One region of the Pantoea sp. App145 genome, then DNA from elsewhere that is predicted to be linked to it. Evidence: predicted binding sites of a transcription regulator. Region 1 holds the regulator's gene; each other region holds the start of a gene.
What was found. The regulator PurR, encoded in region 1, represses purine synthesis genes. The targets are predictions, from matches to a motif close to CANGCAAACGTTTGCNTG.
Positions count from the first base shown of each region.

Region 1 (5,533 bases):
TGGTCAATCGCTGGAAGCGCCTTGGCGGCTGGCCGGTCGCATTCAGTGACGATGTGTCGGAAGACGACGCAGAATGACCAAAAGAAAGGCCGACGATGCGTCGGCCTTTGCAATTATTCTGCTTCTTTATACTTCTCAGCAGTTTCTTTAATCAGCGGTTGCAGCTCACCACGCTGGAACATCTCAACGATGATGTCGCAACCACCGACCAGCTCGCCATCGACCCACAGCTGCGGGAACGTTGGCCAGTTGGCATATTTCGGCAATTCAGCACGGATATCCGGGTTTTGCAGGATATCAACATACGCGAAGCGCTCACCACAGGCAGACAGAGCCTGCACCGCCTGCGCAGAGAAACCGCAGCTTGGCAGTTTCGGCGAACCTTTCATATACAGCAGGATCGGGTTTTCTGCGATCTGGCGCTGAATTTTTTCAACAGTACTCATTTTTGCCTTCCTTAATTCCTCACTTCGTGTTTGTTTATTGTAGCGACTTCACCCCCGCACTGAAAACGGGATTTTGCTTCTCAGCGACCTTAATCGCCATGTTTGTTAAGTTCCAGCGCAACAAATAACATTTTCATATCATTAGCAAGCATGAACCGATTAATAATTGGCAATAATTATGCTGCGTTAACCGGCTGAAATCGCTCATTTTTGCCCCAGATACCATCTGGTAACAGATTAATCGAAAAATGCCTTACCTTTTGGAAAAAAAGTGGATTAGAATCAATTCCGGCGCTGATCATTGATCAGATTTTTCTAACTTGCCGCAGGCTGTTTTATCGCAGACTGCTTAACCTGTAACCGGACTATGCGTTTACTTATTACGCTTTTTATGCTGGCTTTCGCCCAACTGTTTTTTAATGTGGCTTCTGCGTCACCGCATGCGCCCATCAATGCCAGTTTGCATAATGCAGAGAAAAAAAGTGCACGCGAAGATGAGCGCCGTAAACGACGCCCGGTCAAGACCAGCACCAAAAAATCACGCCTTACCAGCAGTGTTCATAAGTTAAGACTGAAGAAACCCACCAAAACCGAAACTGCGCTGCACAAAACTACCCGCAGAAAAACCCTGCTGAAGTCGCCGATCAAAAAATATGGTCATCAGCGCGTGGCGAAAGTCACATCTGAGCAGGATGACGCCAGCGACCTCACCACCATCAGGATGAGCAAATCACACCGGCAGCGCTATCAAAAGGCGCGTGAAACGGCGATGAACAAATTAATGGGTCAGATCGGTAAACCCTACCAGTGGGGTGGTACTTCACCACATACCGGTTTCGATTGCAGTGGTCTGGTGTGGTATGCCTATAAAGACCTGGTGAAATACAAATTCCCACGCACCGCTAACGAAATGTATCACCTGCGTGATGCGGCACCGATTAAACGCGATATGCTGGAGAAAGGAGATTTGGTGTTCTTCCGCATTAACCATCGCGGTACCGCTGACCATGTGGGTGTTTACCTTGGCAACGGCAAGTTTATTCAGTCACCGCGTACCGGTAAAGATATTCAGATTAGCGCATTAGGTGAAGATTACTGGCAGAAGCATTATGTCGGTGCACGCCGCATGATGACGCCAAAAACCATTCGCTAAGCGGTCACCGCGCAATAAAAAGCCGGACACTGAAATTTCAGGTCCGGCTTTTTTATTAATGAAGGATCGCGGTGAAGCTGAACACGATGATCATTAACAGCGCGCCAACGGTAGTACCCAGCGCGAGTTTCAGGTCTGTACTCATCACAACTCCTTAGTCACATTAATTGAAGGGTTAATGTAATTTTCGCACAGCCCCCGGCAAAAATCTCGTGTTATCCGCGTCAGCTTGCTAGAATCGCCGCCTTTCGTTGCGCAACAGATTTTGCGCACGCTGTGTTTGTGGCCTGTTAAAGTGATTTAGACTCAGAGTTAACGCCTTTTTCTTCGCCATTTGCCCCAAAAATTGGGGCGCAAAACCATTAGCAGACGCAAACGTTTAACAATATACTTATCAGTAAGTTGCGATAAGCCCGGGAGTACCATTTTCATGGCAACAATTAAAGATGTGGCGAAACGCGCCGGTGTCTCCACCACCACGGTTTCGCATGTCATCAACAAGACGCGTTTTGTCGCGGAAGAGACGCGTAACGCCGTATGGGAAGCGATCAAAGAACTGCACTACTCGCCCAGCGCCGTGGCGCGTAGCCTGAAGGTCAACCACACCAAAACACTGGGATTGCTCGCCACCTCCAGCGAAGCCCCCTATTTCGCGGAAATCATCGAAGCGGTAGAAAACCACTGTTTCGACCGCGGCTACACGCTGATTCTCGGCAATGCGCATAACGATCTGCAAAAGCAGCGTGCTTATCTCTCGATGATGGCGCAAAAGCGCGTCGACGGTTTATTGGTGATGTGTTCCGAATATCCGGACGACCTGCTCACCATGCTGGAAGAGAACCGCAATATTCCGATGGTGGTGATGGACTGGGGCGAGTCTCGCGGTGATTTCACCGATACCGTGCAGGATAACGCCTTCCAGGGCGGCTATCTTGCGGGACGTTACCTGATTGAACGTGGACATCGCGACATTGGTGCCATCCCCGGCCAGATGGAGCGCAACACTGGCGGCGGTCGTCATGCTGGTTTTATGCAGGCACTGCATGAAGCCGGTATTACCGTTCGTCCGGAATGGATTGTGCAGGGCGACTTCGAACCAGAATCCGGTTATCAGGCGATGCAGCAGATCCTCAACCAGAAACAACGTCCGACGGCGGTGTTTTGTGGCGGCGATATCATGGCGATGGGCGCGATTTGTGCCGCCGATGAAATGGGGCTGCGTGTGCCACAGGATATTTCGGTGATTGGCTATGACAACGTGCGCAACGCCCGGTATTTCACCCCAGCGCTGACGACCGTTCATCAGCCGAAAGCGCAGCTGGGAGAAAAAGCACTGGAAATGCTGCTCGATCGCATCACCAGTAAACGCGAAGAGCCGCAGACCATCGAAGTGCAGCCAACATTGATTGAACGCCGCTCAGTCGCTGACGGCCCGTTCCGCGATTATCGTCGCTAAGCTATCGTTTCGCTCAACCACTCATGGTTGAGCGTTTCAGCATCGCCCAGATAATCCAGCAGCCAGCTTAATGCCGGTGAAGCGCGTTGTTCCGACCAGCTGACGCAGCAGGGACTCTCCGGGAAAGGCGCAGGCAGCGTCAGTTCGGTTAACTCGCCACTATCCAGCAGTCGCCGGGCTAAATGGCCCGGCACCATGCCCACGCACAAACCTGCCCGCAGGCAATCCATCCCGGTTTCCCACTCCGGTACCACCAGACGCCGCTGGTTATCCAGCGTCCAGGTCATACGCCGCGGCAGCGCCCGCGACGTATCCTCCAGCACCAGCGAAGGCCACGTCCGTAAGGTTTCTTCATCCAGCTGGGTACTTTTTGTCAGGGGATGCCCGGGACTGACCACGCAACGCCAGTTCAGCGCGCCCATATCCTGGAAGGCGAAACGCCCACCGACCGGAATGGCTTGGGTGGCCCCAATCGCCACATCGACCCGTCCATCAGCCAGCGCATCCCAGACCCCGTTGAACACTTCATAGCTGATAATCAGCTCCATATCCGGGAAGTGACGGTAGAAATCCTTTACCAGTTGCCGGGTACGCTGCGGTTTAACGATACAGTCAACCGCGATACTCAACTGACCACGCCAGCCGTTAGCCAGTTGCTGGCACTGGCGTCGGGTTGCCAGCATTTTTTTGATAACACTCCGGCCTTCACGCACGAAATGCTCACCCGCTGCCGTCAATACCACCTCCCGGTGCTGCCTTTCAAACAAAGGCACGGCCAGCCAGGTTTCCAGCTGGCGTACCGTATAGCTGATGGCAGAGGGCACGCGATGCAACTCCTGCGCCGCTGCGCTAAAACTGCCGCTGCGAGCCACCGCATCCACCACTTCAAGCGCGTATTCAGACCACATGATTTTGCCTGCAAAATTTTTGATAGCACTTCGCAAATATTAGCGTTTCACAAAGACTGCCGCACCCTTTTACACTCCCCGGCGTTCAATTTGTCTAATGAGAATCACCATGTTGTCATCAAAAGGATTTTTGCCTTACCTTGCTTTGCTAAGCATGCTCGGCTTTCTTGCTACGGATATGTACCTGCCGGCCTTCGGTGCCATGCAGCAGGATTTTGCCACTGCCCCTGGCACCATCAGCGCCAGCCTGAGCCTGTTCCTCGGTGGCTTTGCCTGTGCGCAGGTCTTCTGGGGTCCGTTGTCTGACCGCTTTGGTCGCAAACCCATTCTGCTGGCCGGATTAGTGATCTTCGCGCTGGGCTGTCTCGGCATGTTGTGGGTAACCGATGTGCGACTGATGCTGGCACTGCGTTTTGTCCAGGCGCTGGGTGTATGCGCGGCGGCTGTCAGCTGGCAGGCGCTGGTGGTTGATCGCTATCCACAGGCGCAGGCGAACAAAGTTTTCGCCACCATTATGCCGCTGGTGGCGTTGTCACCGGCGCTGGCCCCGTTGCTGGGAGCCTGGCTGATGGGCCATTTCCACTGGCGTAGCATTTTCCTGCTGCTGACGCTGGTCACGCTGGTGTTGCTGGTCGGTACCCTGCAACTGGCGAATCCTACCCGCACTCAGGCGGCACGCGCACCACAGCCCGGATGGTTGACGTTACTGGCTTCAAAGGTCTACAGCGGCAATGTGCTGATTTATTCTGCCTGCTCCGCCAGCTTTTTCGCCTGGCTGACCGGCTCGCCTTTTATCCTTGCTGATGCCGGGCTTTCACCCGCCGATATTGGTCTGAGTTATGTACCGCAGACCATCGCCTTCCTCGTAGGTGGCTTTGGTTGCCGTGCCCTGTTGAATCGGTTCCAGGGCAAACAACTGCTGCCATGGTTGCTGGTGATTTACAGCCTGAGCATCGTCGGTCTGTTTGCTGTTGCCCAGCTTGCAGCACCTGCGCTCTGGGCGCTGCTGCTGCCGTTCTGCGGCATGGCACTGGCCAATGGTGCGATCTATCCGATCGTGGTCGCCAGCGCACTGCTGCCCTTCCCTCAGGCCACCGGTAAAGCGGCATCCTTACAAAATCTGCTGCAACTGGGATTGTGCTTTATCGCCAGCCTGCTGGTTTCCGCTGGCTTACAACAGGCATTGCACAGTACCAGCCTGGTCATGCTCGCTACTGTGGCGCTTGCCTGGGCTGGTTTCGGCTGGCAGCGTGCCGCTGTGGCAAGCGCACAAAGTGATGTTGCTCACAACTCCCGTCCCTGCGAAGATAATCGCTAACGCAACGGCCTTAGTTAGCAAACTAACGATAAGTCGTTGAATATTGACCCACGGAAGCATATACTGCGTGGGTCAGCATTTCTGTAACAAATCAATAACATAATTGTATTAATATTTAGCGACTCTGTCGCTGGGATGGTGTCTGCACGATGTTCTCCCCGGTGTTGTGCCAGACATTTCTATTCAGATTCATACCTCTGTAAAACGTCGGATATCTGGCGCACGGATTTTCCGTGAGTTCTCTCACAAGCC
Region 1 covers NZ_CP133290.1:978,969-984,501, forward strand. Annotated here, with positions in the region: gene rnt (ribonuclease T) at 1-77, shown strand, start outside; gene RCF31_RS04355 (Grx4 family monothiol glutaredoxin) at 114-446, opposite strand; gene RCF31_RS04360 (C40 family peptidase) at 814-1,599, shown strand; gene RCF31_RS04365 (YnhF family membrane protein) at 1,655-1,744, opposite strand; gene purR (HTH-type transcriptional repressor PurR) at 2,030-3,055, shown strand; gene punR (DNA-binding transcriptional activator PunR) at 3,052-3,963, opposite strand; gene punC (purine nucleoside transporter PunC) at 4,073-5,281, shown strand.

Region 2 (5,533 bases), 1.5 Mb from region 1:
AGAATATCGTTGACGGGCAGCAACGTGAATCGCCGGATTACTGGCTGGAATACGGTAACCCGTGGGAATTTCAGCGGTTTAATACCCGCTACAAAGTGCGTTTCGGTGGCCGTCTGCAACACGAAGGCAGTCGGGTGCGCTGGATCGAAACCGAAGAGATCCTCGCGATTGCCTATGATCAGATCGTTCCCGGTTTTGACACCGATGCCACCAACACACTGCGACTCTGGGGCGCGCAGGCGAGTAACGAGATCAACCTTGGTAAATTCAACCAGGGGGATTACTTCGCGGCGGTAGAGGATAAAAACCACTCGGAAAACGTATCGCGGGTGCTGTATCCCGATGACTCAACCTACTCTGGCCGCGAACTGCGTTTGCGTCAGGAGTATTTCCTCGTCTCCTCAACGGTTCAGGATATCCTCCATCGTCACTGGCAAATGCACCAGACCTGGGACAACCTGGCGGACAAAATCGCTATTCACCTCAACGACACCCATCCGGTACTGGCGATTCCCGAACTGATGCGCTTGTTGATCGACGAACAGAAATTCAGCTGGGATGATGCGTTTGAAGTGACCTGCCAGGTGTTCTCCTACACCAACCATACGTTGATGACGGAAGCGCTGGAAACCTGGCCGGTGGATATGATCGGCAAGATCCTGCCGCGTCATCTCAGCATCATCTTTGAAATCAATGACTATTTCCTGAAAACCATTCAGGAATATTACCCGGATGACTGGGATCTGATGTCGCGTATCTCGATCATTGATGAGAACAATGGCCGCCAGGTACGTATGGCATGGCTGGCGGTGGTGGTCAGCCACAAGGTCAATGGTGTTTCTGAGTTGCACTCCACGTTGATGGTGCAGTCGCTGTTTGCCGATTTTGCCAAACTGTTCCCGGGCCGGTTCTGTAATAAAACCAATGGCGTCACCCCGCGTCGCTGGCTGGCGCTGGCCAACCCGGCGCTTTCTGAGGTGCTGGATGAGGCGATTGGCCGTACCTGGCGCACCGATCTCAGCCAGCTCAGCGATCTCACGCCACAGATTGATTTCCCGGCGTTTATCGAACAAATTGCCGATGCCAAATTTGCCAACAAAAAACGGCTTGCCGATTGGGTGGCGAAAAACCTTGATATTGTGCTCGATCCGCACGCGCTGTTTGATGTGCAAATCAAACGTATCCATGAATACAAACGTCAGTTGCTGAATGTACTGCACGTCATCACGCGCTATAACCGTATCAAGGCCGATCCCACTGCGGAATGGGTGCCGCGCGTCAATATCTTCGCCGGTAAAGCCGCTTCGGCGTATTACATGGCGAAGCACATCATCCATCTAATCAACGATGTGGCGAAGGTGATCAACAACGATCCTGACGTGAAGAATAAGTTGAAAGTGGTGTTTATTCCGAACTACGGCGTCAGCCTGGCGCAGATCATTATCCCGGCGGCGGATCTCTCCGAACAGATCTCCACGGCGGGTACGGAAGCCTCTGGCACCAGCAACATGAAATTTGCACTGAACGGGGCGTTAACCATCGGCACGCTGGATGGCGCGAACGTTGAGATGCGGGAACATGTGGGTGAGGAGAATATCTTTATCTTCGGCAACACCACGCCACAGGTGGAGAAGCTGCGCCGCGACGGCTATAACCCGCGTAAATATTACGAAGAGGATGCCGAGCTGCATCAGGCGCTGACGCAAATCGCCAGCGGTGTGTTCAGCCCACAGGAGCCAGGCCGCTACCGCAATTTGTTTGATGCGCTGGTTAACTTCGGCGATCACTACCAACTACTGGCGGATTATCGCAGCTATGTTGATACGCAGGATAAGGTGGATAAGTTGTATCGCCAGCCAGACGAATGGCAGCGGCGTGCGGCGCTGAATATCGCCAATATGGGCTATTTCTCGGCGGACCGGACCATCCAGGAGTATGCCGATGAGATTTGGCATATTTCGGCGGTAAGGTTGTAACAAGGTAACGGCGCGATTTATCGCGCCGTTACGGGGCTTATTTCAGGGTGATGCTTTTCACAATGCTGTCTGCATCGCTTTGCGCCTGCTGCTGGTTATCCGCAGGCAGGGTGATTTGGATGGTCAGCAATTTGTCATCCACTTTCGCCATAATCACTGACGACCAGGAGGTCTGGTGATTGGCGGAAATCACCGTATCCAGCTGCTGAGCAGGCTGTCCGCTCAGCGTCACCGCTTTATCCGACACCACCTGCAACTGCGGGTCGCGGCTGCGCTGCTGCTGTTCCAGACGCTGTGACAGCGTATCCAGGGCGTCAGTGGTCGGGTCACCGGCAATCACGATAATGGCACGAGCGCCGGTTTGATCGGCATACACATGCATATTGGCCGATTCTGAACCGAGTTTACCGCTCTTATCAGACATGCCCGCTGGCAGGGTAAAGCTCAGTTTGCCATCCAGCAGATTAACCGTTTGGCTTGACTGGCTGGCGCTGGCGCCATTGTCAGCCGCAGCTTGGTCATCTTTCTTCTGGTCACAGGCCGCGAGGCCAAGCACCAGCAGGCCAATGCCCGCATATTTCACTAAGTTACGCATTCCTATCCCTTTCACAAGATTCCAGTCGGATGTTATCAAATCGAAATCGGCGGCTAAAAGCAACCGCCGGTTTGTCAGGAAATCTTAGCGGGCAGCAGAGGATCGTACTACGTGCAATTAGCCGAAATTGAGCTGACGCTGGGCCGAACGTTCCGCCAGACGCTTTAACGCTGCATTGAGCAGCACGCCATAGGCCGGCAGGAAGAAAATCATGCAGATCATTACTTTGAAGCTGTAATCCACCAGCGCGATTTCCACCCAGTGCTGAGCCATAAACGGATCCGGGCTTTTATAGAAAGCGATAAAGAAAAAGGCCAGCGTATCGCTGATATTGCCCAGAAACATTGCTGCTGCTGGCGCAATCCACCATTGTGGCAGGCGGCGCAGACGGTTAAAGACGTGTACATCCAGAATCTGCCCCAGCGCGTAAGCCATAAAGCTGGCGCTGGCGATACGCGCCACGAACAGGTTCACCTGTTCCAGCGCTGCCCAGCCTTGCCATTCGCCCTGATAAAACACGCAGGAGACGACATAAGAGATCACCAGCGCCGGGACCATCACCGCCAGGATAATACGACGGGCCAGCGGCGCGCCGAATATGCGCACGGTCAGATCGGTGGCGAGGAAAATAAACGGGAAGCTGAAGGCACCCCAGGTGGTCTGGAAGCCAAAAATGGCTACCGGCAATTGCACCAGGTAGTTACTGGAGGTTATCACCAGCAAGTGGAATAGCGACAGCCAGAACAGCGCAAACATGCGCTGACGCGGAGAAAAAGCGATCATAGCTAACCTTTTTAGTGTTGGGGTGAGGGAACCCAGTACCGCAGTTTTCTGCGGTGGTTAATAAAAAATCGGCGGCATCTTATCGCGTTGTGCGATTTATGCAATGGTTAATATTAACGCAACCGTTATCGTCTTGCGCTGGTCTCCGGGCGCGTTAGAATGAGCGGCCTTACTTGTTAACAGACAGAGAATCATGAGCGATCTTTTTTCCGCGCCGGACCACACCCTCGATGCCCTTGGCCTGCGTTGCCCGGAGCCGGTGATGATGGTGCGCAAAACGGTGCGTCAGATGCAGGCAGGTGAAACCCTGCTGATTATTGCCGACGATCCGGCCACCACGCGTGATATTCCCGGCTTTTGCCGTTTTATGGAACATACCTTGCTGGCGCAGCAGACGGAAACCCTGCCGTATCAGTACCTGATCCAAAAGGGAGCGGATGCCTGATATCAGGCATCTATTGCGGCTAGCGCGATCGCAGTAACCGCAGCGCATTGGCGGTGACCAGCGCGGTAGCTCCGGAATCTGCCAGCACCGCCAGCCACAAGCCGGTAAAACCGAGCAACGTCGTCACCAGGAATAATGCCTTCAGCCCGAGCGCCAGCGCGATATTCTGACGGATAATACGACGTGTACGGCGGGCCAGCGCCACGGTGCGCGGCAGAATCGCCAGGCGGTTATGTGTCAGTGCCGCATCGGCGGCTTCCAGTGCCACATCGGTCCCGCTTCCCATCGCAATGCCCAAAGTGGCGGCTTTCATCGCCGGGGCATCGTTGATGCCATCGCCAATCATCGCCAGCGGATGTTGCGTATCCAGCTCACGTACAGCAGTGACTTTGTCCGCAGGCAGCAGACCGGCGCGATAATCAATCTGCAACGTTGCCGCGATCGCCGCAGCGGCGCGCGGGTTATCACCCGTCAGCATCAGGCTGCTGATGCCCAGTTTTTGCAGTGCGGCCAGGGCGGTAACCGCCTCTGCGCGCAATCGATCCTGCAACGCCAGCAGACCCAGCGGGCGTGCATCCTGCAACAATATCACCACGGTTTTGCCCTGCGCTTCATACTGCGCGATGCTCTGCTGCTGTTCATCAGACAGGTTTGTTACCTCACGCGGTGCCAGCAACTGATAGCTGATACCGTGAATATTCGCCTGAATCCCGCTGCCTGCCAGTGTCTGCTGGTTACTGGCGGCGGGCAGGGTAAGCCGCCGACGTACCGCTTCCGCCACGATGGCCAGCGCCAGTGGATGGCTGGAACCCTGTTCAACCGCCGCGCTCAGCGCCAGCAATTGCTCTGGCTGCTCGTTGCTGAAAGCGACGATATCGGTGACCTGTGGCTTACCTTCGGTCAGCGTGCCGGTTTTATCGAACGCCATCATCCTGACGCGGCTGAGTCGTTCCAGTGCAGCACCACCTTTGATCAATGCGCCCTGACGTGCAGCGGCAGCCAGGCCGGAGGTGATGGCTGCCGGAGTGGAGATCACCAGCGCACAGGGACAACCGATCAGCAGCAATGTCAGTCCTTTATAGATCCATGGCAACCACTCAGTGCCAGCCAGCACCGGCGGCAGAACCATCACCAGCAACGCCAGCAGCATAATCGCCGGGGTGTAGAGACGGCTGAAACGGTCAATAAAACGTTCCACCGGCGCGCGATGGCTTTCCGCTTCTTCAATCAGTTGCAGGATGCGGTCAATGGCGCTGTGGCCCGGTTCCGAGAGCACTTTCAGCGTCACCAGACGATCAACGCTGGTGGCCCCGGCCATCACCGTTTCGCCAGGCTGGCGTGCCACGGGTATTGATTCACCGGTGAGGGCACTTTCGTCAAAGCTGGCGCTGTGGCTAAGCAGCTCGCCATCGGCGGGTAAGCGACCCCCGGCGGCGACTTCAATCACATCGCCGGGCTGCAAATCCGCCAGTGCGACCTGCTGGCGCTGCGTGCCGCGCACACGGGTGGCGGTGTCGGGACGCAGCGCCATCAGCGCAGTCACCCCACGGCGGGCGCGAGTGGCCGCATAGGCTTCCAGTCTTTCGCCCAGCTGGAACAGCAGCAGCACCATCGCCGCTTCAGCGTGTGCGCCAATCACCAGCGCACCGGCGGCGGCCAGCGTCATCAGGGTTTCGATACTGAAGGGGGAGCCGCTGCGCAGCAAACGCCAGGCACTGCGCGCGACCGGTAGCA
Region 2 covers NZ_CP133290.1:2,515,643-2,521,175, reverse strand. Annotated here, with positions in the region: gene glgP (glycogen phosphorylase) at 1-1,976, shown strand, start outside; gene RCF31_RS11540 (DcrB family lipoprotein) at 2,014-2,571, opposite strand; gene RCF31_RS11535 (7-cyano-7-deazaguanine/7-aminomethyl-7-deazaguanine transporter) at 2,689-3,354, opposite strand; gene tusA (sulfurtransferase TusA) at 3,548-3,799, shown strand; gene RCF31_RS11525 (zinc/cadmium/mercury/lead-transporting ATPase) at 3,819-5,533, opposite strand, start outside.
Region 2: the regulator PurR is predicted to act here: its motif matches at 3,470-3,487, upstream of tusA (sulfurtransferase TusA).

Region 3 (5,533 bases), 720 kb from region 1:
CAGCGTTGAAAACTCAGAAGATGCATTAGGACGATCGATGCAGCGGGCGCAGCAATTTTTGCTGCTTTCGGCGTTACTGACGTTGCTGCTGGCGATCGCCGCCGTCGCGGTGGCGATGAGCCACTATTGCCGCAGCCGCTATGATTTGGTGGCGGTGCTGAAAACCCTCGGTGCGACGCGGCGGGTGCTGCAACGCTTAATCATCGGCCAGTGGCTGGCAGTGCTGCTGCTGGCAGCATTGGCGGGGAGCGTGCTGGGGCAGGGAATTGAGGTCATCCTGCTGGTGATGCTGAAACCGGTCCTGCCTGGCGCGCTGCCGGCCGCCAGTTTCTGGCCCTGGCTGTGGGCGCTGGGGGCAATGTTTGTGATTTCGCTGCTGGTGGGCCTGCGACCTTATCGTTTATTAATGGCAACCCTGCCGCTACGCGTATTGCGGCGGGATGCCGTGGCGAATGTCTGGCCGCTGCGTTTCTATCTGCCGGTGATGGCACTGGTGGTGATTGGTCTGCTGGCGCTGCTGATGGGCGGCAGCAAAATGTTGTGGGCACTGCTGGTGGGCGTAGTGATGCTGGCAATATTGCTGGCGGTACTTGGCTGGGGCGCGCTGCTGCTGTTGCGGCGTCTGGTGGTGCGCAATCTGGCGATGCGATTGGCGATTAATCGTCTGCTGCGCCAGCCTGCCATGACCCTCAGCCAACTGGCGGCTTTTTCGCTCTCCTTTATGCTACTGGCACTATTGCTGGTGATGCGCGGTGACCTGCTGGATCGCTGGCAACAGCAATTGCCACCGGATAGCCCCAACTATTTTCTGCTGAATATGACGCAGGAACAGGTGCCGCAGGTACGTGATTTCCTCCATTCGCATCACATCAAAGCAGAAACCTTCTATCCGATTATTCGCGCGCGTCTGACGCAGCTGAACGGGAAGGATGCCGATCCGAATATGGATAACGCGCTGAATCGCGAGCTGAATCTGACGTGGCAGGCAGAACGACCAGATCATAACCCACTGGTGGCGGGAACATGGCCGCCGCGTGCCGGGGAGGTTTCAGTAGAAACTGAGCTGGCGGATCGGCTGGGAGTGAAACTGGGCGATACCTTAACCTTCAGCGGCGATACCCAGCAGTTCAGCGCCAAAATTACCAGCCTGCGTAAAGTTGACTGGGAAAGCATGCGACCAAACTTCTTCTTCATTTTCCCGCCGGGTGCGCTGGATGATCAGCCGCAGACGTGGCTGACCAGCTTCCGTATGGACAGCAATCCGGCCTTACTGGCGCAACTGAATCGCAGTTTCCCCACCCTGAGCCTGCTGGATATTGGCAGCATACTGCGCCAGATTGGTCAGGTGCTGGCGCAGGTCAGCCAGGCACTGGAAATTATGGTGGTGCTGGTGACGATTTGCGGCGTGTTACTGTTGCTGGCGCAGATTCAGGTCGGTATGCGTCAGCGGCGTCAGGAGCTGGTGGTTTATCGCACGCTGGGGGCGAGCAAGCGGCTGCTGCGTGGGACGTTATGGTGCGAGTTCGCGCTGCTTGGCGTGGTGTCGGGTGTGGCAGCGGCGCTTGGAGCGGAAGCGGCCCTGTGGGGATTACAGCGTAAAATCTTTGATTTTCCGTGGGAACCAGACTGGAGCCTGTGGCTGGCGTTACCGATCTGCGGAGCAGTTTTGTTGTCGTTGTGCGGCGGCTGGTTGGGTGTGCGCTTGCTGAAGGGGAAAGCGTTGTTCAGAAGGTTTGAGGCGGCGTGATAAATCGCACCGCGTTACAGAACGGTCGCCATTGATGGCGACCGTTTTCGTTACAGTTTCTCCACCGCCCAGGCGATACCACTGGCGTACTCAGGCGGTAGCAAAGGCACCAGCGCGTTCAGAGCCGCAGCCAGGCGGGCCTGGTCGCTGTCAGTGATATTCAGGTGACCCACTTTACGTCCCGGACGCACTTCTTTTTCGTACCAATGCAGATGCACCAGCGGCTGATGCAGCCACGCCAGATTCACATCAGTACCGATCAGGTTGACCATCACGGAAGGTGCATACACCACCGGCTGTGGCAGCGGTAAGCCCAGTACGGCACGTAAATGCAGCTCGAACTGGCTGATGGACGCGCCATTCTGTGTCCAGTGCCCGCTGTTGTGCACGCGCGGAGCCAGCTCGTTGATCAGCAGGCCTTGTGGTGTGATGAAACATTCCATCGCCATCACGCCCACGTAGTTCAGCTCATGCATGATGGCGCTGAGCATTGCTTCGGCCTGTTGCTGCTGTGCGGCATCCGCCTGCGGGAAGGCCACGCTGGTACGCAGAATGCCGTCCTGATGCAGGTTATGGGTCAGCGGGTAGAAAACGGTGCTGCCGTCCTGACCGCGCGCGCCCACCAGTGAAACTTCGCCGCTGAAGTTGATGCCCTGCTCAACGATACATTCACCGTAGCATTCATCCGGCAGGCTGTCGGTTTCATTGGCGCGCAGACGCCACTGACCACGCCCGTCATAACCACCGGTACGGCGTTTGACAATGGCAAGTTCGCCCAGTGAACTGAACACCTGCAGCCACTCGCTTTTATCCGCCAGCAACTGCCACGGCGCGGTGGCAAGGTTGAGCTGATCGAGCAGCTGTTTTTGCGTCAGGCGATCGGCCAGACGCGGGAAAATATCGCGATTCACAAACGCCGGATGGCTTGCCAGTTCACGCGTCAGCGCAGTTTCCGGCCAGCGTTCAATTTCGGCGGTGATAACGCTTTGTGCAATCGGCAGGGCAGAGGGTTCCGCATCCAGCCCTACCGGGTAGACAGCGATACCCAGCGGTTCACCGGCCTGACGCAGCATCCGGCCTAACTGACCATTTCCCAGTACGCAAACCGGTTTCATGCATCCCCCCGCGGGTCCGGGTTGTTCAGCACTTCATCAGTCTGGGTCTGACGCCAGGTTGCCAGGCGAGTTGCCAGCGCGCTGTCGTGAATCGCCAGAATCTGTGCGGCCAGCAGTGCGGCGTTCGCGGCACCGGCTTTACCAATTGCCAGCGTGCCTACCGGAATACCACGCGGCATTTGCACGATGGAGTAAAGGCTATCGACCCCGCTCAGCGCGGCGCTTTGTACCGGTACACCCAGCACCGGCACCAGCGTTTTGGCTGCCAGCATGCCCGGCAGATGTGCGGCACCGCCAGCACCGGCGATAATCACCTGAAAACCATTCTGGGCGGCGTTTTCGGCAAAGCTGAACAGTTTGTCCGGCGTACGGTGAGCAGAAACCACTTCAACGTGGAAGGGGACATCCAGGCTGTTAAGAATTTCCTCGGCGAACTGCATGGTAGCCCAGTCACTTTTGGAACCCATGACGATGGCGATACGGGCCGGGGCGGCGTTGGATGACATGCGGTCAACTCCTGTGAATATACAAACGAACCTGGCCGGGCGGGCAGGTGAAGAAGGGCACAGAGAATAGCATGAGATGGCAGCAAGGAAAACGGTTGCGTGGCCGGAAAACGGGCAAGATTGCCCGTTTGTCAGAACGGAAATTCGATAAGCCTGACGCCATCAGCATCGACCTGAACCATCGATCCCTGCTGATGCCAGGCACCGAGCACCACGCGTTGAGCGTTTTCACCCTGCAAAACAAACTCATGGATAGCCGGGCGATGGGTATGGCCGTGAATCAATAGCCGCACCTGCTGGCGCGTCATGGCCTCGATAACCGCCTGTTGATTGACATCCATGATGCTCAGCGACTTATGCTGATTGGCCTGTTTGCTGTCGGCACGCATTCTGGCGGCAATCCGCATCCGCAAACGTAATGGTAAGGCGAGAAACAGTTTTTGCAGCCAGCGCTGATGCACTTTGGCGCGAAAACGCTGGTAGCCTTCATCGTCGGTGCAAAGGGTATCGCCGTGCATAATCAGCAGACGCTGACCATACAGAGTTAACACCTGTTCTTCCGGCAGCAACGTCATGCCGCAGGCAGCAGCAAAGCGCTGGCCGAGCAGGAAATCGCGATTGCCGTGAATAAAATACTTCGGAACCGGCAACGCCTTGAGCACAGCGGCGATTTGCTGATGCAGCGGATTGGGATCGTCATCGCCGATCCAGGCTTCAAACAGGTCACCGAGGATATAAAGCGCATCGCACTGATGCGCTTCACGCTGCAAAAAATGCAGAAAACCGGCAGTAATTGCCGGTTCGTCCTGACACAGATGAAGATCTGCGATAAACAGCGTGCGCGACATTACTCGCTAACGGTCACTTTCTGGATGATCACGTCATCTTTCGGCACATCCTGGTGCATGCCGCTGCGGCCGGTAGCAACCGCTTTGATTTTTTCGACTACGTCCATACCTTCAACCACTTCAGCAAACACGCAGTAACCCCAGCCCTGCAGGCTTTCGTCACGGAAGTTCAGGAAGTCGTTGTCGGCTACGTTGATGAAGAACTGCGCAGTGGCAGAGTGCGGGGCCTGAGTACGTGCCATCGCCAGAGTGCCACGGGTGTTTTTCAGACCGTTATTGGCTTCGTTACGGATTTCTTCTTTGGTGGCTTTCTGTTTCATGCCAGGCTCAAAACCGCCGCCCTGAATCATAAAGCCATTGATGACACGGTGGAAAATGGTGTTGTCGTAGAAACCATCACGGCAGTAATCCAGGAAGTTCTTTACGGTTGCCGGCGCTTTATCATCGAAAGTTTTAATTACGATATCGCCATGGTTCGTCTGGAAAGTGACCATCATTCTCGTCCTGTAAAGGTTGTCGTCGGTGCCAATAGCCGCGCATGCAAAGCAGCGGGCCTTTTTGTAGACGCTCCTTATATCACAAATTGTGATGACGCGTCAGCAAGGTGGCGGCTGTTGCTATGCTGGCGTCGCGCTGGCGTAAAAAATACGGCACAATACGCAGCTAGCCTGAATAGGCCTTCTTCGCACACGTTTATACGGAACCTTTCAATGTTAAAGATTTATAACACCCTGAGTCGACAGAAAGAGGAATTCAAACCCATCCATGCTGGCGAAATCGGCATGTACGTGTGCGGCATCACGGTGTACGACCTCTGTCATATCGGCCACGGGCGTACCTTCGTTGCGTTTGATGTGGTGGCGCGCTACCTGCGCTATGTCGGTTATACGCTGAAGTATGTGCGTAACATCACCGATATTGACGACAAAATTATCAAACGTGCCAACGAAAACGGCGAAAGCATCGAAACCCTGACCAATCGTATGATCGGTGAAATGCATAAAGATTTCGCCGCGCTGGGTATCCTGCCGCCGAATCTGGAGCCACGCGCCACACGTCATATCGACGAAATTATCGAGTTGGTTGGCCTGCTGATTGAGCGTGGTCACGCTTATGTGGCAGATAACGGCGACGTGATGTTTGATGTCCTCAGCGACAAAGATTACGGTGCGCTGTCACGCCAGGATCTGGAGCAATTGCAGGCCGGTGCGCGCGTGGAAGTGGCTGAAGTGAAACGCAATCCGATGGATTTCGTGCTGTGGAAGATGTCCAAAGCGGACGAACCGGCATGGAGTTCACCGTGGGGCAATGGTCGTC
Region 3 covers NZ_CP133290.1:1,699,610-1,705,142, reverse strand. Annotated here, with positions in the region: gene ybbP (putative ABC transporter permease subunit YbbP) at 1-1,747, shown strand, start outside; gene purK (5-(carboxyamino)imidazole ribonucleotide synthase) at 1,798-2,862, opposite strand; gene purE (5-(carboxyamino)imidazole ribonucleotide mutase) at 2,859-3,368, opposite strand; gene RCF31_RS07805 (UDP-2,3-diacylglucosamine diphosphatase) at 3,500-4,216, opposite strand; gene ppiB (peptidylprolyl isomerase B) at 4,216-4,710, opposite strand; gene cysS (cysteine--tRNA ligase) at 4,927-5,533, shown strand, end outside.
Region 3: the regulator PurR is predicted to act here: its motif matches at 3,453-3,470, upstream of purE (5-(carboxyamino)imidazole ribonucleotide mutase).

Region 4 (5,533 bases), 1.3 Mb from region 1:
GCAATGAACTCATCTCCGATCCTTAATTCAGAACGTAATGCTTATTTAGCCTGATAAATGTGGCGAGGAATGCCACATAGCAGCCTGCCGCCAATAAGAATAAACTATTCAGCGGGCATTGTAGTCATTGGAATTAAAAATGACCGCGTTCGCCTGGCTACACTCAAGAGCAGGCATGATAAAGCAGAATGAAAGGAGAGTGGTTTGACAAAGGGTACGCAACGACGCGTGGTGTTTTTTGATCTCGACGGCACGCTACATCAACAGGATATGTTCGGCACCTTTATGCGCTATCTGCTGAGACATCAGCCGCTGAATTTATTGCTGGTCGTGCCATTGTTACCGGTGATTGCTGCGGGGTTGCTGTTTAAAGGGCGCGCCGCGCGCTGGCCGATGAGTTTGTTGCTGTGGGCCATCACCTTCGGTCACAGTGAAAAACGCCTGTTGCAGCGCGAAGCTGAATTCGCCCGCTGGTTCCGCCAGCGCGTTACCGCTTTTCCGGTGGTACAGCAGCGGCTGACGGATTACCTCAGCAGCGATGATGCCGATGTCTGGTTAATCACCGGTTCACCGCAGTCGCTGGTGGAGCAGGTCTATTTCGATTCAGCTTTTCTGCCGCGTGTACAACTCATTGCCAGCCAGATGAAGCCAGGACGGGGTGGGCGTGTACTGACGATGCGCTGTCTCGGGCATGAAAAAGTGGCGCAGCTGGAGGAGAAAATCGGCACGCCGTTGCAGCTCTACAGTGGCTATAGCGACAGCAAGCAGGACAACCCGCTGCTGTTCTTTTGCCAGCATCGCTGGCGCGTCACTCCGCGTGGAGAGTTGCAGCAGCTGGAATAACCTCGCTATTTCGCTATAATGCGCCGCCTTTGTTACCCGCAGGAGTTACCCGGTGAACCCACAGACTGATGAATACTGGATGCGTCACGCTTTACGCCTCGCACGTTTGGCGTGGGAGCAGGGGGAAGTGCCAGTCGGTGCGGTGCTGGTGCAGGGTGACAAGGTGATTGGCGAAGGCTGGAACCGTCCGATCGGTCAGCATGATCCTACTGCGCATGCGGAAATTATGGCGCTGCGCCAGGGCGGTAAAGTGCTGGAAAATTATCGTCTGCTCGACACCACGTTATACGTGACGCTCGAACCCTGTGTGATGTGTGCCGGGGCGATGGTGCATAGCCGGATTACCCGGCTGGTGTATGGCGCAAAAGATGAAAAAACCGGAGCGGTCGGTTCGCTGCTGGATGTGATTGGTCATCCCGGTATGAATCACCAAATCCAGATTGCTTCTGGTGTGCTGGCGGAAGAATGCGCCGCGACGCTGAGTGATTTTTTCCGCATGCGGCGTGAGCAGAAAAAAGCGCTGCGTCAGGCGCAGCGCGACGCGGGTTAATTCATCGCAATCTTCGGTTCGACAGCAGGATAACCGGCGCCCAGTTCTGCTTCCATGGCTGACTGCTGCGCCAGCCGTTTGTCCTGTTCCTGTAAATATCCCACCAAACTAATCTGATACTTACGGATATTTTCCACGTAGTTATACGCTTCATGACCGCGAGCATAGCCGTACGTGGTCTGCGCGTAGTAACGCTTCTGACTCAGCATCGGCAAACGCAGCTTCACATCGGCCCAGCTATCGGGGTTGCCGCCTTGTTTGGACGTCAGCTTACGGGCGTCCAGCATGTGGGCATAGCCCATGTTATAGGCCGCCAGAGCAAACCAGATACGTTCATCTTCCGGGATGGTCGTGGGGACTTTTTCCACCATACGTTGCAGGTATTCGCTGCCACCGCGGATACTTTGCTCAGGATCGAGACGATCGGCAACGTCAAGGCTGTCTGCGGTGTTGCGCGTCAGCATCATCATGCCGCGCACGCCGGTGGGCGAGGTTGCCTGTGGATTCCAGTGCGACTCCTGATAAGAAATCGCCGCCAGCAGCCGCCAGTCGAGGCTGGAGGCATATTTCTCAAATAACGGCTTGATATCCGGCAGGGTATTGTCGATGGCGCGCAGGAAGGTGCGGGTATCGACGTAATCAAAAGTGCCGACATGGCCGAGATACTTCTCCTCCAGCCGCGCGATGGTGCCTTCTTCGCTCATCTGACTATAGAAGTCGAGCATGGCTGCATTCAGGCTGTCATCTTCTTTATCATGTGGCAGATACCAGGTGACGGGTTCTTCATCGGTGATATCAAAGGCCACTGCCAGCTGCGGATGAATGCGTTGCAGCAGGCCAATGGTGACAGAATCCCCCACGGTGTAGTCCAGTTTGCCATCCGCCACCGCTTCCAGCAGCGCTTTTTGCCCCTGGTCGGTAGCGATTGACCAGTCAAGATCGGGATAGTTTCCGGCTTTAGCGGAACGTAAAGTTGACAGGTACGCGGAACCGGACTGCACAATCAGGCGGCCTTTCAGATCACCGAGGTTTTTTGGCCGCGGCTTATCAATGCGATACACCAGCTGTTGCGATACCGAGTAATAACTCGGTCCGGTCTGATAACGGGCTATGCGATCGTTGTTGTAGATCAGGCCCGCAGCCAGCAAATCCGCCTTACCATCATCAAGATCGTCAAACAGGTCACCGAGGTTCGGACGCACCGTCACCTGGAGTTTGACGCCAAGATAATCGGCGAAGCGCTTTGCCAGCTCGTAATCCATACCGGCTGGTGCATTATTGATGGTGTAGTAAGTCAGCGGGGAGTTAACGGTACTGATGCGCAGCACTCCCCGTGATTTGATCTGCGATATCGCGTCTTTGCCGCCCCCGTACCAGGGGATCGACGGCCACAGTGCCAGCGCAAGTAGCACGGTTATCAGACCGATAAACAGATAGTTTAATTTCAGGCGTTTCAAATAGTTGTCTCTCGCTGGCTCTAAGGCCTCTGTCTTTAAAAGGCAGTATTGATCTTGTATGAACTCCCAGAGCGAAGGGCATTTTGCGCAACAAAGCGAGCCGGAGCAACTTATATAGCAGGATTTGCGCAAAATTCAGGCGAATCCGGTAGGCCATAAATTCTGCGCAAACGGTTTCGTAACCGGTGCTGTTTCTCTATAATACGCCCCGTTTTCCCTGTTGCGCCCAATGAAGCGTCGCCCGGCGCTTCGAAGACGAGAGATCTTTAATGATGGAAATTCTGCGTGGTTCGCCCGCCCTGTCGGCATTTCGTGTAAACAAACTGCTGACCCGCTTTCAGGACGCTCATCTGCCGGTGAGTGATATTTACGCCGAGTACGTCCATTTTGCCGATGTCAGTGCGCCGCTGAGTGCGGACGAAAAAGCCCGCCTGCAACGCCTGCTGAAATACGGTCCGTCTCTCGCCGAACATGCGCCACAAGGGCGTCTGTTGCTGGTGACGCCGCGTCCAGGCACCATTTCACCCTGGTCCTCCAAAGCGACCGATATCGCCCACAACTGCGATCTGCCACAGGTGCGTCGTCTGGAACGCGGTATGGCGTTCTATGTTCAGGCACCGCAGCTGACAGAAGCGCAGTGGCAGACCCTTGCCAGCCTGCTGCATGACCGCATGATGGAAACGGTATACGGCGATCTCAATGATGCGCAGCAACTGTTTGCCCACCATGAGCCGCAGCCGCTGAAAAGTGTTGATGTGCTGGGTGGAGGCCGTCAGGCACTGGAACTGGCTAACACTACGCTGGGTCTGGCTCTGGCCGATGACGAAATCGACTATCTGCTGAACGCCTTCACTACGCTGGGTCGCAACCCGAACGACATTGAACTCTATATGTTTGCCCAGGCGAACTCCGAGCATTGCCGCCACAAAATCTTCAACGCCGACTGGATTATTGACGGTGAAAAACAGCCGAAGTCGCTGTTTAAAATGATCAAAAATACCTTCGAACAAACGCCTGACTATGTGTTGTCTGCCTATAAAGACAACGCGGCGGTGATGGAAGGTTCCGAAGTTGGCCGTTACTACGCCGATGCCGAAAAAGGCGAATACGATTTCCATCAGGAAGCCGCGCATATCCTGATGAAAGTGGAAACGCATAACCACCCAACGGCGATTTCTCCATGGCCAGGTGCGGCGACCGGTTCCGGTGGTGAAATCCGTGACGAAGGCGCAACCGGACGTGGTGCCAAACCCAAAGCGGGTCTGGTGGGCTTTTCAGTGTCCAACCTGCGTATTCCGGGCTTTGAACAGCCGTGGGAAGAAGACTTTGGTAAGCCGGATCGTATCGTGACGGCGCTGGATATCATGACCGAAGGCCCACTGGGTGGCGCGGCGTTCAACAACGAATTTGGTCGTCCGGCACTGAACGGTTACTTCCGTACCTATGAAGAGCGCGTTAACAGCCACAACGGTGAAGAACTGCGTGGTTACCACAAGCCAATCATGCTGGCGGGCGGCATCGGTAACATCCGTGCCGACCACGTGCAGAAAGGCGAAATAGTGGTGGGCGCGAAGCTGATTGTGCTGGGTGGCCCGGCAATGAATATCGGTCTCGGCGGCGGTGCTGCCTCATCAATGGCTTCTGGCCAGTCTGATGCCGACCTCGACTTTGCTTCCGTACAGCGTGACAACCCGGAAATGGAACGTCGTTGCCAGGAAGTGATCGACCGCTGCTGGCAGCTGGGCGAAGCTAACCCGATTCTGTTTATCCATGACGTGGGTGCAGGTGGCTTGTCTAACGCCATGCCGGAGCTGGTCAGCGACGGTGGCCGTGGTGGCCGCTTCAATCTGCGTGACGTGCTGAGCGATGAGCCAGGCATGAGCCCGCTGGAAGTGTGGTGTAACGAATCGCAGGAACGTTATGTGCTGGCGGTAGCGCCGGACAAACTGGCGCTGTTTGATGAGCTGTGCCAGCGCGAGCGTGCCCCTTACGCGGTAATTGGTGAAGCCACCGAAGAACAGCATCTGAGCCTGGCGGATACGCATTTCGACAACAAACCGATCGATATGCCGCTGGATGTGCTGCTGGGCAAAACGCCGAAGATGACGCGTGATGTGGTCAGTCAGCAGGCGAAAGGTGAAGCGTTGCAGCGCGACGGCATCACCGTGGCTGATGCGGTCAACCGTGTGCTGCATCTGCCGACCGTGGCAGAGAAAACCTTCCTTGTTACCATCGGTGACCGTACCGTAACCGGTATGGTGGCACGCGATCAGATGGTGGGTCCGTGGCAGATTCCGGTTGCTAACTGCGCAGTGACCACCGCCAGTCTCGACAGCTACTACGGTGAAGCCTTCTCTCTCGGCGAACGCGCCCCGGTCGCACTGCTCGACTTCGCCGCTTCAGGCCGTCTGGCGGTGGGTGAAGCTCTGACTAACCTCGCCGCAACGGCAATTGGTTCACTGACACGCGTGAAGCTGTCAGCGAACTGGATGGCGGCAGCCGGTCACCCGGGTGAAGATGCGGGCCTGTATGAAGCCGTGAAAGCGGTCGGCGAAGAACTTTGCCCGGCGCTGGGTATCACCATCCCGGTGGGTAAAGATTCCATGTCGATGAAAACCCGCTGGCAGCAGGGGAATGAACAGCGTGAAATGACGTCACCGCTGTCGCTGGTCATCACCGCTTT
Region 4 covers NZ_CP133290.1:3,945,996-3,951,528, forward strand. Annotated here, with positions in the region: gene RCF31_RS18245 (MurR/RpiR family transcriptional regulator) at 1-13, opposite strand, end outside; gene yfhb (phosphatidylglycerophosphatase C) at 205-843, shown strand; gene tadA (tRNA adenosine(34) deaminase TadA) at 923-1,393, shown strand; gene mltF (membrane-bound lytic murein transglycosylase MltF) at 1,390-2,850, opposite strand; gene purL (phosphoribosylformylglycinamidine synthase) at 3,120-5,533, shown strand, end outside.
Region 4: the regulator PurR is predicted to act here: its motif matches at 3,014-3,031, upstream of purL (phosphoribosylformylglycinamidine synthase).